DNA from 3 places in the Gordonia sp. (in: high G+C Gram-positive bacteria) genome. Region 2 is predicted to be linked to each of the others. Evidence: riboswitches for the same ligand, from Rfam matches in the RefSeq annotation. Region 2 holds a riboswitch; each other region holds the start of a gene.
What was found. A riboswitch is a leader RNA that binds a small molecule or an ion and turns the genes downstream of it on or off. The one in region 2 is predicted to bind S-adenosylmethionine.

Region 1 (4,209 bases), on a different contig from region 2:
ACTGGCAGAGGACCTCGTGCTCGTCGCCGCCGACCGACGCGAGCCCGACGGATCCCGCCGCGAGCTCAGACATCGCCGTCTGGAGGTCATGTTTGACGATGACGGCCGCGGGGTCGAGTTCGATCGGGTACGCCCGACCGCATGCCCCACACGACAGATCCTGCCGTTCCGGGGAGAACGTCAGCGGAGCACCGCACGACCCACACGGATACGTGCGGGTCTGCTCGGTGACGTGCTGCCGAGCCCGATCGGACGCGCTCGGCACATGCGGCGTCGGAGACGGCTGGCCCTGCGCGGGCAACGGCGGCGGTCCCTGCGGCTGTGCGTTCTGTGGATGGGGGTGGGGGTCTTGCGGCGGTAACGGAGGCGGCTGCGTCATGTCACTGAGTGGGCGGAGTCGGCGGTGCGGGAGGTGCGGGCGATGCAGGCGGCTCCTGAGACGGCAGCGGCGGCGGACCCGACGGTGCGAAGAGCGGCGCGAGCGCCGCGACCTGACCGGCTGCCGTCCATGCGGCCATGCCGGTCGCCCAGACGAGGGTCGTCGGGGTGATCGAGCCACGCAACTGGTCGACGGTGTAGGGGCCGGCGGCCGCACCGTTCTGCTCGATGTGGAACGTCTGCGCAGTCGGAATCGGTGGCGGGCCGCTCGACGACGGCTGCTGTTGCTGCTGGTTGAACTGGTTCGCGAACTGTCCTGCCATCGCCAGACCCATGCCCGCACCCATCATGTCGCCCATCGCGCCGCCGCCCGGATTCTGTGCGGCGGCGAGCATCGAGTCGGCTGCCTTCCCCTGCTGATACTGGTTGAGGTCGCCGACGTTGTTGAGGAATCCGCGTTCCTCGACACCGCGAGCCACACCGCGGGTCATCGCCTCGGTGATCTCGTCGGGCAGCGAGATGTTCATGGTGACCGAGTCGACGTGGAGGCCGAACTCGTCGTCGACGCGCGTCTGAACGTATTCGCGCAACTTGTCGCTCAACTCGACCTGCTTGCCCTGTAGGTCAATGGCGCCGACGCCGGTCTCGAGGATCATGTCCGAGAACGCCGTCGAGATGACCCGGCGCAGAAGTTCGGCGATCTCGTCGGCGTTCACCTGACTGTCGGCGCCGATCACCTCTCGCAAGAAGATCGCCGGATCGGCGATCCGAATGACGCACAGGCCGTTGGCGCGGACCTGAACCATCCCGAAATCGGGGTCCCGCAAGGTGATCGGGTTCGGGGTGCCCCACCGGAGGTCGGTGACCGGCCGACGGTTGATGAAGTAGACCTCGCTGCGGAAAGGGCTGTTGAACCCGTGCTTCCACCCCTGGATCGTGCTCATGATCGGCAGGTTCTCGGTGGTCAGCTCGTAGTGCCCGGGCGCGAACGAGTCGGCGAGCTGCCCGCGGTAGACGAAGACGGCCTGTTGGCCCTCGCGCACGATCAGCTGCGCACCGTTCTTGATCTCGTTGTTGTAGCGCGGGAACCGCCACGCGAGGGTCGAGCGCGAATCGTCGACCCATTCGATGATGTCGACGAGTTCTCCGCGCATCCTGTCGATGATGCCCATGGTGTCTCCGTTCAGCTCGGTGAGGTCAGGCGGCCTTGGCCGCGGTGATCGATTCGTCGGCGACGAGCTTCCGTGCCAGGTCGGATGCGGTGGACTCGACCGTCACCGTCGACCTGCCGAAGTCGATGCCGACGAGCTGGAAGCAGTAGGTCTTGTCGACCCGAGTCACCGCGCTGTGGCGGTAGGTCTCGGCCTTGTCGTTCCGGTCGTGGCCCGAGTCGGGACGCCACTGGCCGGCCGTCAGATCACTGAACTGGGCTCCGCACGTGTCGGCCAGACCGATCATCGCGTGGATGGGCTCGGCGTCCTTGCCGTCATCCATGGCATCGCCGTCGTCGTCTACCTGGGCGATCGAGCGGTCGTCGGACTCCGGGACGAGCATCAGCGACTGCGATCCGTTGAAGTCGCCGGTCTCGATCCGCCAGCCGGCGGGGACGTCGACGTCGACGCTCACACCGTGGCCGAGGGCCACCGTCTCGTGGTGCGCCTCGTCGGAGTCGTCCGAACTCCACGGCGCGACGACGAGCAGGACGACACCGACCACCGCGACAGCGATCACGGCCACTCCCGCAACCAACAGCCCGGTCCGGGACTTGCGGGGCGGCAACGGCGGATACGGGTTCTGAAAGTTCTGGGGGTAGGGGGCGTATTGCTGCGGTGGGTATTGCTGCGGTGGGTATTGCTGGGGCGGGTATTGCTGGGGTGGGCCCTGCTGCGGTGGGTATTGCTGCGGCGGACCCTGCTGGGATGGGTGTTGCTGGGATGGACCCTGTTGGGGCGAGAACTGCTGCGGGGGAGGGTAACCGGGTCGCTGGGCGTTCGGGCCCCAGGGATTCGTCACGGTTCGGCCTTCCACGTCAGTCAGGGGCGCCGTCGGGCGACGCCGGATCAGTACCCACGACTCTATCCGCCCGGTGTGGTGCACGGAGCGGCGTCGACACCGACCGAATGACGGCGATTGCGCGCACCGTGCATTTAACCCTCGACTGAACGGCGACGGTAGGGGAACGTTGTGCACGGGTCACGAGTACCAGCGACAAGCCCCGGCTCGCTGGACAGCAACCCTCCGCCACGGTGGGGTGCTCCGGGTGACGACCCGGCCCGCGTCGACCGACGCAGGCAAGTGTGGAACCTCAAGGAGTCTTGTCATGACCGCTGTTCTCGATGCACCCGTTTGCCGCTGGACTCATATCGGCGCCCTCGCGTCGGTGATTGGCGCCGACGTCACGGTGCCGATCGCCGGATCTGCCCCCTTGCCGTATGCCAACCTGGACTATGCGGCGTCCGCGCCCGCGCTCACCTCGGTGGCCGAACAGACAGCGAATGCACTCACCGAGTACGCGAGCGTTCACCGCGGTGCCGGGCATCTGTCCCAGATCACCACCGCCCGTTACGAGCAGGCGCGGGAGACGGTCCGCGCGTTCGTGGGCGGGCGCGCCGACGACACCGTGGTGTTCACCCGCAACACCACCGACTCGATCAATCTCGCCGCGTCCATCACCCCCGGCGACGTCGTGGTCCTCGACATCGAGCACCACGCGAACCTGCTGCCGTGGGCAAGGGCGGGCCGCGTGCGCGTCGTGTCGTCGAAGCCCACCGTGGACGAGACGATCTTCGCGTTGGACGCCGAACTCGCCGCAGCGCCTACCTCGCTCCTCGCGGTTACCGCGGCGTCGAACGTGACCGGAGAGGTTCTGCCGATCGCCAGGCTCGCTGGGCTGGCGCACCGGCACGGCGCACGGATCCTCGTCGACGGAGCTCAGCTCGTCCCGCACCGCGCCGTCTCGATCGCCAGCTTCGGTATCGACTACCTGGTGTTCTCCGGGCACAAGTTGTATGCGCCGTTCGGTGCAGGCGTGCTCGTCGGACGTTCGGACTGGCTCGACGCCGCGGAGCCGTACCTCGCGGGCGGCGGCGCGAGCGCTGCCGTGGACCTCGACCACACCGACTGGCATACCGGGGCCGCTCGACACGAGGCCGGATCGCCGAACGTGCTCGGCGCTGTCTCGATCGCTGCCGCCGCCGAAGCGTTGTGGGACATCGGGTTCGAGCGCATCGGTGAACATGAGGAAACCCTGGTGCGCCGTCTCGACGACGGCCTCGACGCATTGCCGCATGTCCGCCCGCTACGGGTCTTCGACGATGCCTACGGCCGCGTGGGCATCGCCAGCTTCGTCGTCGACGGCTACTCGCCGCGTCAGGTGGCCGAGTATCTCAGCACGCAGCACGGCATCGGTGTACGTGACGGAAAGTTCTGCGCGCACCCGCTGCTCGCCAAGCTCGGATACCCCGACGGTGCGGTGCGTGCCAGTTTCGGAGTAGGTGTCGGATCCGACGACGTCGACCGACTTCTGGCGGCGCTCGCGGAATTGGCGACGCCGCACCACTGACGGGGTTCGACGAGGGCCGGATGCGTGTCGATGGACACACATCCGGCCCTTCTTGCTGTCGTCTGGGGCCCGATCTGTCGGGAATCACGCCCGTCATGGGTGCATACGCGTGTTTCGGTCGCTTTCGGCGGGGTTGCCGACGGGGCGGACGGTAGTCATCCTTGACCGGCAGTTAGTTGTAGTGCGCAAGTAAATGGAGGGGCGATGCCGTCGGCGGAACACATCGATGACGTGTTTCTGGCGTTGGGCAAACTCGTTCGGATCCGTGC
Region 2 (4,209 bases):
CAAAGGACGGCTGAGATGAATGCACGTGTCCGCTCGTGCGCGGGCGCGGAGAGCACGGTGCGTGGGTGGCCCGACTCGACGATTCGTCCACCGTCGACGAAGACGACGGTGTCCGCGACTTCACGGGCGAAGCCGAGCTCGTGAGTCACGATGAGCATCGTCATACCGTCGTGGGCGAGATCGCGGATCACGGAGAGGACGTCTCCGACGAGTTCGGGATCCAAGGCGCTCGTCGGTTCGTCGAACAGGATGATGCGTGGCTTCTGAGCGAGTGCGCGCGCGATGGCCACACGTTGGCACTGTCCGCCGGACAATTGGCTCGGATAGGTGCCGTCGCGGCCGCCGAGTCCGACCCGCGTAAGCAGGTCGGATGCGGCCGCAAGAGCCTGCGCTCGCGGAATGCCTGCGGCGATCGGCCCCTCGGCGATGTTCTGGGCGGCGGTGAGGTGGCCGAACAGATTGAACTGTTGGAAGACCATGCCGATGTGCGACCGCTGGCGGGCGACCTCGCGTGCGGAGCGTTCTCGGAGCCGACCACCGACTGGACGGTATCCGATGATCTCGCCGCTGACCTCGACGAACCCGGCGTCGGGTCGCTCCAGATGGTTGACGCATCGCAGCAAGGTGGACTTACCTGATCCCGACGGTCCGATGACGACGGTGACCTCGCCTTCGGCGACGTCGAGATCGATGCCCTGCAGTACGCTCGTTGCGCCGAAGCTCTTGGCCAGTCCCCGGATCCGGACCGCCTGTGCCGCATCGACTTCCGGGGCGCTCATGCTTTGCCTCCCAGCGCGCCGGCGCGGGACCAGCCCGAGCCGAGCAGCGGCAGATTGTCGCGGAATGAGCGGCGCAGCGGTGTGTGTCCGGCTCCGCCGCGTCTGCCCTTCGCGTAGTGGCGTTCGACATAGTGTTGGCCGACCGACAGCACCGTCGTGAGGATGACGTACCAGAGCGTCGCAACGAGGAGCAGCGGAATGATCAGGTAGTTCTGCTGGTAGATGAGCTCGGCGGAGTAGAGCAGATCCTGGACCGCGATGACACTGACGATCGATGTCGCCTTGAGGAGCCCGATGAGCATATTGCCGGACGCCGGGATGATCGACGGCATCGCTTGGGGCAGCACGATGCGGCGGAATATGCGGAGTCGTCCGAGACCCAATGACTGTGCCGCCTCGGTCTGGCCGCGGTCCACCGAGAGGAGCCCACCGCGGACCACTTCGGCGGCGAATGCGGCGATGTCCAGCGACAGCGCCACGAACGCAGCGAAGACCCCGCTGAACAGACGCGCGGTGTCGAACGAGGCGAACTGCGGCCCGAAGGGGACTCCGATCGACAGTTGCGGGTACAGCGACGCCAGCTCGTACCAGAAGAGGAGCTGAACCAGCGGGGGCACCGATCGGAACAGCCACACGTAGGCGAATGCGATCGATGACAGCAGCCGATTCTGTGACAGTCGCATCGCGGCGAGCACGATACCGAGCGCATAGCCGACGGCCAGCACCGCGACGGTGAGCCAGATCGTCAACCCGAGACCCCTCAGGATCGAATCCTCGGTGAAATAGTCGGCGACGACACCCCATTGGAATCGCTCGTTCACGATCAGCGTGTGCCCGAGCATCGCCAGCGCGATCAGCACTATGAGCACGCCGAGCCACTGTCCGGGCCGGCGAGCGGCGACCAGTGGTGCCCTGACGAGTTCGTCGTCTCCGGGACGATTGACGAGATTCGGGACCGTGAGCGGTCGCTCGGATAGTTGAGTCACGATCGGTGACGTCCTTGATCAGTTCGCGCTTACCGTGCGGCTCTCGCACGGTCGGGTTCTCACCTGGAGCACCCCGCCGCGTGGAGGGTTGCCGGTCAGCCAGCCAGGGCTTGTCACTAACGCTCATAACCGACGTCGACGTTACGAGCCCGGCATGCGGCCGCCAATCTCCACGATCGTGATGATCGGAAATCGTGTGGAATACAGAAATATAGGACTCTTCGAATTCAGGTGGGCGTAATCCTTCACCTGAACACAGAACGGCCCGAGAAGCGACTACGCAGGGTGGTCGTACTCGGGCCGATCTGAGATGTCGTCAGAGCCTCACGGGAGTGCAGATGCCGAAGCACGGTCGAGGAACCAGACCGTGGCCGCAGTGCCGTCGACTCCAGCGCACGGCCAGTCCTCGCGCGAGGCCCCGCGGTGGGCTGCCGCAACGGCTTGCGCCTTCTCCTCGCCGGAGACGAGAAGCCATACTTCGCGTGAGCGGTTGATCACCGGGAACGTCAATGTCAGACGTGCTGGTGGCGGCTTCGGCGAGTCCGTCACCGCGACCACCGGCGCAACGTCCTCGGCGGTGGCCACGGTGTGCGGGAACAGCGAGTTGATATGCCCTTCACCACCCATGCCGAGGAGGTGGATGTCGAATACGGTCTCCTGCCCGATCAGACGGGCGTAATCGCGGGCGGCGGCCTCGATGTCGTCGCCGAACTCGCCGTCGGACGGCGCCATGACGTGGACACGCGCCGGGTCGACCGGAACCGAGGACAGCAAGGCGTCGAATGCTTGACCGGCGTTGCGCTCGGGGTCGGCGCTCGGGACGAAACGGTCGTCGCCCCAGTAGATCTCGACCCGGTCCCACGCGATGTCGCCGGAATCGGCTGCGAGCGCTTTCAACAGCCCGATGCCGTTGGAGCCGCCGGTCAAGGCCACCGACGCGATACCGTGCGACTCCTGTGCCCGACACACCACATCGACGAACCGATCTCGAGCCGTTCGGATCAACTCGGCCGACGAATCGAAGATCAGGGTCTCGGTTCGGCCGACGTCGGACGTCCCCTCGTGCGGGTGTGTCATTTCGCCTCCTCGAATTCCACGGCGGGCAGCCCGCGCAGCGCCGCCTCGTACACTTCGTCCGCGTCCAGACTGCGGAGTTCCTCGGCGAGGCATTCGCCTGTCGTCCGGCTCGCGTACGCGACTCGGCCGTCGGGGTGGCCGGTGCTCGACACAGTGCCGCTGGTCCCGTCGTCGTTGACGGTCATCGCGAGTTCGGAGCCCTCTCGATGCAGTCGGACGGCGAGCACTCCCGGCTTGCGGACCACACGAACGTCGAGCGCCGAAGCGAGCCAGCCTGCGAACATGTCGAGTCCCGGCATATCGAGTGATCCGGTCACCTCGGCTCCGGTGATGGTCGTGTGCGGCGGTCGGTCGAGCGCCGACACGAACAGCGCCCTCGAAGGCGTGAGAGCCGACCATGCGAGATCGGTGTCGCCGGGGGAGTACCCGGACCGTCGGGCAGCGAGGAACGCAGCGGGGTCGGATGCATTGCGCGCGTCGGTGATTCGGCGGGATGCCAGACGTCCAAGACGATCCTGCGACGGAATCTCCGGTGCGCGTCCAGGCCACCATGTGACGACCGGGGTGTCGGGCAGAAGAAAAGGGGTGACGACGGCGTGCGGGTGTTCGGCGAGTGCCCCCGAGAGCGTCAACAACACGACCTCGGATGCTCCCGCATCGCCACCGACGCGGATCTGCGCGTCGAGGCGCGCATCGCCATCCCTGGTGCCGCGCGAGACGACGATCACGCGGCAGGGGTGCTCGCGGCTGGCCCCGTTCGAGGCCTCGACGGCCTCCTCGGTGGCCGCACCCGCATCGACGTCGATGATCAACGTCAGCACACGTCCCAGGGTGACCGCACCCCCGCTGCTACGCATCCGGACGAGCTTCTTGCTGATCGAGGTGGTGTCGGTATCTGGCAGGTCGACGATCATCGACGGCTCCTGTTCTGCGCGAGGCTCACGGTCGCCTCCACACGCGTCTGGTACGCGCCATCATGGTGTCCGCCGACTGCGGCCCCCAGGTGCCTGATTCGTACTCGTCCGGTGTCCCGGACTCCGCCCATTCGGCCAGGACCGGGTCGAGGATCTGCCAACTGAGTTCGACTTCCTCGTTGACCGGGAACAACGACGGCTCGCCCAACAAGACGTCCAGCAGGAGACGCTCGTACGCCTCGGGGGAGGAGACGGTGAACGCGCCACCGTAACTGAAGTCCATGTTGACGTCTCGGACCTCCATCGACGAGCCCGGGACCTTCGACCCGAACCGCAGGGTGACGCCCTCGTCGGGCTGCACGCGGATCACGAGCGCGTTCTGGCCCAGCTCTGCGGTCATCGTGTCGTCGAAGGGCAGATGCGGGGCCCGCTTGAAGACGAGTGCGATCTCGG
Region 3 (4,209 bases), on a different contig from region 2:
CCTGTGCGTACGCGACTTTCGCGAGCCCGGGCCGCGCCATGTTAACTCGCATGTTCGGCTCAGTTTAGGTACAAGACACTTCTGTCCATGTCACGAAAAGTGACCCCACCCGAGAGAAAGGACAGTCGTGCCGACGGCCCGCAACGTCACCGGCTTCCTCGTCAGGTTTCCCGCCCCCGCTGCACGGTTCGCCACCGCGCCGGGACAGGTGGAGCCGCCGGACGTCTGACACCGGAGTGAATCCCGCAGACCACTAGGTCGCGACGCATCAGCGTCGCGCGACGCGAAAGTGATTCCTCAATGACAGACTCGATAACTCTCTCGGGCCCGGTAGTCCTGCTGCTCTACGTGGCGTTCTTCGGTACCAGCCTCTACATCGCCTGGCGGATCAGCCGCCGCAACGAGAACGCCGACGGCTACATGACCGGCGGCGGCAAGATCGGATTCGGCATCTCGTCCGCGTCGATGACCGCCACCTGGATCTGGGCGTCGTCGATGTACGCCTCCGCGACGTCCGGCTACACCTACGGCATCTCCGGCCCCATCCATTACGGGCTGTGGGGCGCGCTGATGATCCTGCTGATCTACCCGTTCGGCCGCCGCATCCGAAAGGTCGCACCGAACGCCCACACCATCGCCGAGGTGATGTTCGCGCGCAACGGACGGTCCAGCCAGTTGCTGCTCGCCGGGTCGAACATCCTCGGCAGCCTGATCAGCCTGACGTCCAACTTGATCGCGGGCGGCGCGCTCGTCGCCATGCTGTCGCCGTTCTCGTTCACCCAAGGCATCATCGCGATCGGCGGCGGCGTCCTGCTGTACACGCTCTGGTCCGGCTTCCGCGCCTCGGTGCTGACCGACTTCGTACAGGTCGTGTTCATGCTCGGCGCGGTCGTCATCATCATCCCGGTGGTGTTCTTCGCCGCGGGCGGGCCCGATCTGTTCACAACGGGTGCGGGCAACCTGACCGAAGCGCAGGGCAACTTTTTCTCCTCGGACGCTTTCTACAACCAGGGTGCGCCGTACATCGCGGCCGTCCTCGCCTACGCGATCGGCAACCAGACGATCGCGCAGCGTCTGTTCGCGGTTCGTGAAGACCTGATCAAGAAGACGTTCATCACCGCGACCTTCGGGTACGGTTCGGCGATCATCGGCGTCGGCATGCTCGGTGTGCTCGCGCTCTACTCAGGTCTCGAGCCGATGGACGGCGACGTCAACAACCTGATCCCGCAGATGGCCGCCACCTATCTGCCAGCGATCCTGCTGTGCCTGTTCTTCATCATGATCATCGGGTCCCTGGCGTCCACCGCCGACGCCGATATGACGGCTCTCGCGTCGATAGTCATGGCCGACATCTACGGACAGAACATCGCCGGGAAGAAGAAGGCAAACCCCGCGACGATGGTGCTGATCGGCCGCATCACGATGATCGTGGCGACTTGCGCTGCCCTCGTGTTCGCCGGAAGCAACCTGAACATTCTCGATCTACTGGTGTTCGTCGGTGCTCTGTGGGGCGCCCTCGTGTTCCCGGTGATCGCGTCGTTCTACTGGAACCGCGTTACGAACATGTCGTTCAGTGTCGCCGTGGTCGTCGCGCTGCTGTTCTTCCTTCCGGTCCGCTTCTCGTGGATCTCGATGGACGGCGGGGTCGGCATCTTCTTCGACGTCCTGTCGACCATCGGTATCGGTGTCGTACTCGGCCTCATGGCGTTCGGCTTCTTCGGCAAGAAGGCTGCGTTCGTCATCGGCATCGTCTCCATCGCCGCCGCCGCCCCGTTCTCCATCGGGTTCCTGCACCAGTACGCCGTGCTGTCGGGCTCGTTGGTCGCGTACGCGGTGAGCACCATGGTGTGCGCCGCACTGACGATGCTCAACAAGGGCCCGCGCTTCGACTTCGACGTGATCGCGGTCCGCACCGGCAACTTCGACGACCCCGACGACGCAGCCGGGGCCGCCGACATGGACCGACCCAGCGTGGACGAGACCGCAGGCGAGGATCTCGACGCCGAACTTGACCGACTGGAATCGGAGACCTCATCGGTCTCCACGAGCCGAGAGGACGACGAATGAACGCAGTCTGGATGACCATCTATGTTCTGGTGTGGCCGCTCATCACACTGAGCACGCTCACCGTGATCGTCCGCGCCTTCATCAAGGAATGGCGTCAGGCCCGCAAGGAGGGGCGCCCCATCGTCTGATGTGCAGGCCTAGCACAACGCCACGATCGGACGGAAGGGTTTAACCTTCCGACGGTCTGGCCTTCCCGTGTCCGAATATCGGTGAGATATTGTCTCTGACAGGTCATGAGTGTCAGTGCTGAGCCCCGGCTTGCTGACCGGCAACCCTCCAACCGCGGTGGGGTGCTCCGGGTGATGACCTGGCGGCGTCGAGGAACAGCTTCGGGGCCGCAAGCGCGGGTCCGAAGGTCGGACCCTGACCGAGCGGGGCCACGCCCCGCGCCGACCACAGAAAGTGATGACGCCGTATGTCTGACGCCGCGAACTGGAGTTTCGAGACCACGCAGGTACATGCCGGGCAGGTCGTCGACGAGACCACCAACGCTCGTGCTTTGCCGATCTACCAGACCACGTCGTACGTGTTCAACAACACCGATCACGCCGCGAACCTGTTCTCCCTCGCCGAGCCCGGCAACATCTACACGCGCATCATGAACCCGACGCAGGACGCCGTCGAACAGCGTCTGGCCGCCCTCGAGGGTGGCGTCGCCGCTCTCCTCGTGTCGTCCGGTCAGGCCGCCACGACCTACGCAATCCAGAACATCGTCGAGGCGGGTGGCCACGTCGTATCCAGTCCCCGCATCTACGGCGGCACGTTCAACCTCTTCCACTACACGCTGCCAAAGTTTGGCATCGAGGTGTCGTTCGTCGACGACCCCGACGACCTCGAGTCGTGGAAGGCCGCGATCAAGCCGAACACGCGCGCACTGTTCGGCGAAACCGTCGCGAACCCGCACAACCAGATCCTTGACCTGGACGGCCTGTCGAAGGTCGCGCACGACGCAGGCCTCCCGCTCATCGTCGACAACACCGTCGCCACCCCGTACCTGCTGAACCCGCTCAAGCACGGCGCCGACGTCGTCGTGCATTCGGCGACCAAGTACATCGGCGGCCACGGCACCTCCATCGGCGGCGTCCTGATCGACGGCGGCACCTTCGACTGGCGCGTCCAGCGCGACGGCAAGGACCTGTTCCCCGGATTCACCACTCCGGACCCGAGCTACAACGGCGTCGTCTTCGCCGATCTCGGTGCCCCTGCATACGCCCTCAAGGCACGCGTCCAGTTGCTGCGCGACACCGGTTCAGCGATCTCTCCGTTCAACGCGTTCCTGCTGGCGCAGGGCGTCGAGACGTTGAGCCTGCGCGTGGAGCGGCACGTCGCGAACGCGCAGAAGGTCGCGGCGTTCCTGGAAGCACACCCCCAGGTCACGTCGGTGTCGTACGCGGGCCTCGAATCGTCGCCGTACTACAAGCGCGGCCAGGAGCTCCTGCCCAAGGGCCAGGGCGCGGTCATCGGCTTCGAGATCGAGGGTGGTGTCGAAGCGGGCAAGAAGTTCGTGAACGGACTGTCACTGCACAGCCACGTCGCCAACATCGGTGACGTCCGTTCGCTGGTGATCCACCCGGCATCGACCACGCACAGCCAGTTGGCGGGCGACGAGCTGCTCGCTGCGGGCGTCACACCGGGTCTGGTCCGTCTGGCCGTCGGTATCGAAGGAATCGACGACATCCTCGCCGACCTGACCGAAGGCTTCAAGGCCGCCAAGTGATTCGAGCACGCAGAGGGGGCGTCCGGTGTCGGTGAGCGTCGACCCGGCCGCCACGACGTTCGATCCGGACTGGGCTGACCGCCCGGACGGGTCGGACGTCGCCGTGCGCATCGGCGATCTCGCCCTCGACTCGGGGGCCGTTCTCGCCGATGTCACGGTCAGCTTTCAGAAGTGGGGTCGTCCCAACGCTGCGCGCGACAACATCGTGCTCGCGCTGCATGCGCTGACCGGCAACTCCCACGTCACCGGCCCTGCCGACGATCGGTTTTCGATGACCGGTTGGTGGGACGGACTCGTCGGGAGCGGCGCTGCCGTCGACACCGACGAGTGGTGCGTGATCGCGCCGAACTCGATCGGCGGATGCTACGGCTCCACCGGTCCCGGGTCGATCGCACCGGACGGCAGGCCATGGGGGTCACGCTTCC

Region 1: linked by a shared signal. The riboswitch ahead of ACTIMF_RS12380 (aminotransferase class V-fold PLP-dependent enzyme) and the one ahead of ACTIMF_RS10750 (amino acid ABC transporter permease) in region 2 are both predicted to bind S-adenosylmethionine.
Region 3: linked by a shared signal. The riboswitch ahead of ACTIMF_RS05490 (bifunctional o-acetylhomoserine/o-acetylserine sulfhydrylase) and the one ahead of ACTIMF_RS10750 (amino acid ABC transporter permease) in region 2 are both predicted to bind S-adenosylmethionine.

The regions. Positions count from the first base shown of each region.
Region 1 covers NZ_JBQEDL010000022.1:39,181-43,389, reverse strand. The annotation lists gene ACTIMF_RS12395 (Trm112 family protein) at 1-379, opposite strand, end outside; gene ACTIMF_RS12390 (SPFH domain-containing protein) at 381-1,550, opposite strand; gene ACTIMF_RS12385 (hypothetical protein) at 1,576-2,109, opposite strand; SAM riboswitch class IV at 2,570-2,682, shown strand; gene ACTIMF_RS12380 (aminotransferase class V-fold PLP-dependent enzyme) at 2,699-3,940, shown strand; gene ACTIMF_RS12375 (MarR family winged helix-turn-helix transcriptional regulator) at 4,145-4,209, shown strand, end outside.
Region 2 covers NZ_JBQEDL010000018.1:10,369-14,577, reverse strand. The annotation lists gene ACTIMF_RS10755 (amino acid ABC transporter ATP-binding protein) at 1-779, opposite strand, end outside; gene ACTIMF_RS10750 (amino acid ABC transporter permease) at 776-1,765, opposite strand; SAM riboswitch class IV at 1,786-1,896, opposite strand; gene pgl (6-phosphogluconolactonase) at 2,090-2,842, opposite strand; gene ACTIMF_RS10740 (glucose-6-phosphate dehydrogenase assembly protein OpcA) at 2,839-3,756, opposite strand; gene zwf (glucose-6-phosphate dehydrogenase) at 3,782-4,209, opposite strand, start outside.
Region 3 covers NZ_JBQEDL010000007.1:78,567-82,775, reverse strand. The annotation lists gene ACTIMF_RS05500 (sodium:solute symporter family protein) at 301-2,067, shown strand; gene ACTIMF_RS05495 (putative transporter small subunit) at 2,064-2,195, shown strand; SAM riboswitch class IV at 2,297-2,417, shown strand; gene ACTIMF_RS05490 (bifunctional o-acetylhomoserine/o-acetylserine sulfhydrylase) at 2,483-3,784, shown strand; gene metX (homoserine O-acetyltransferase MetX) at 3,810-4,209, shown strand, end outside.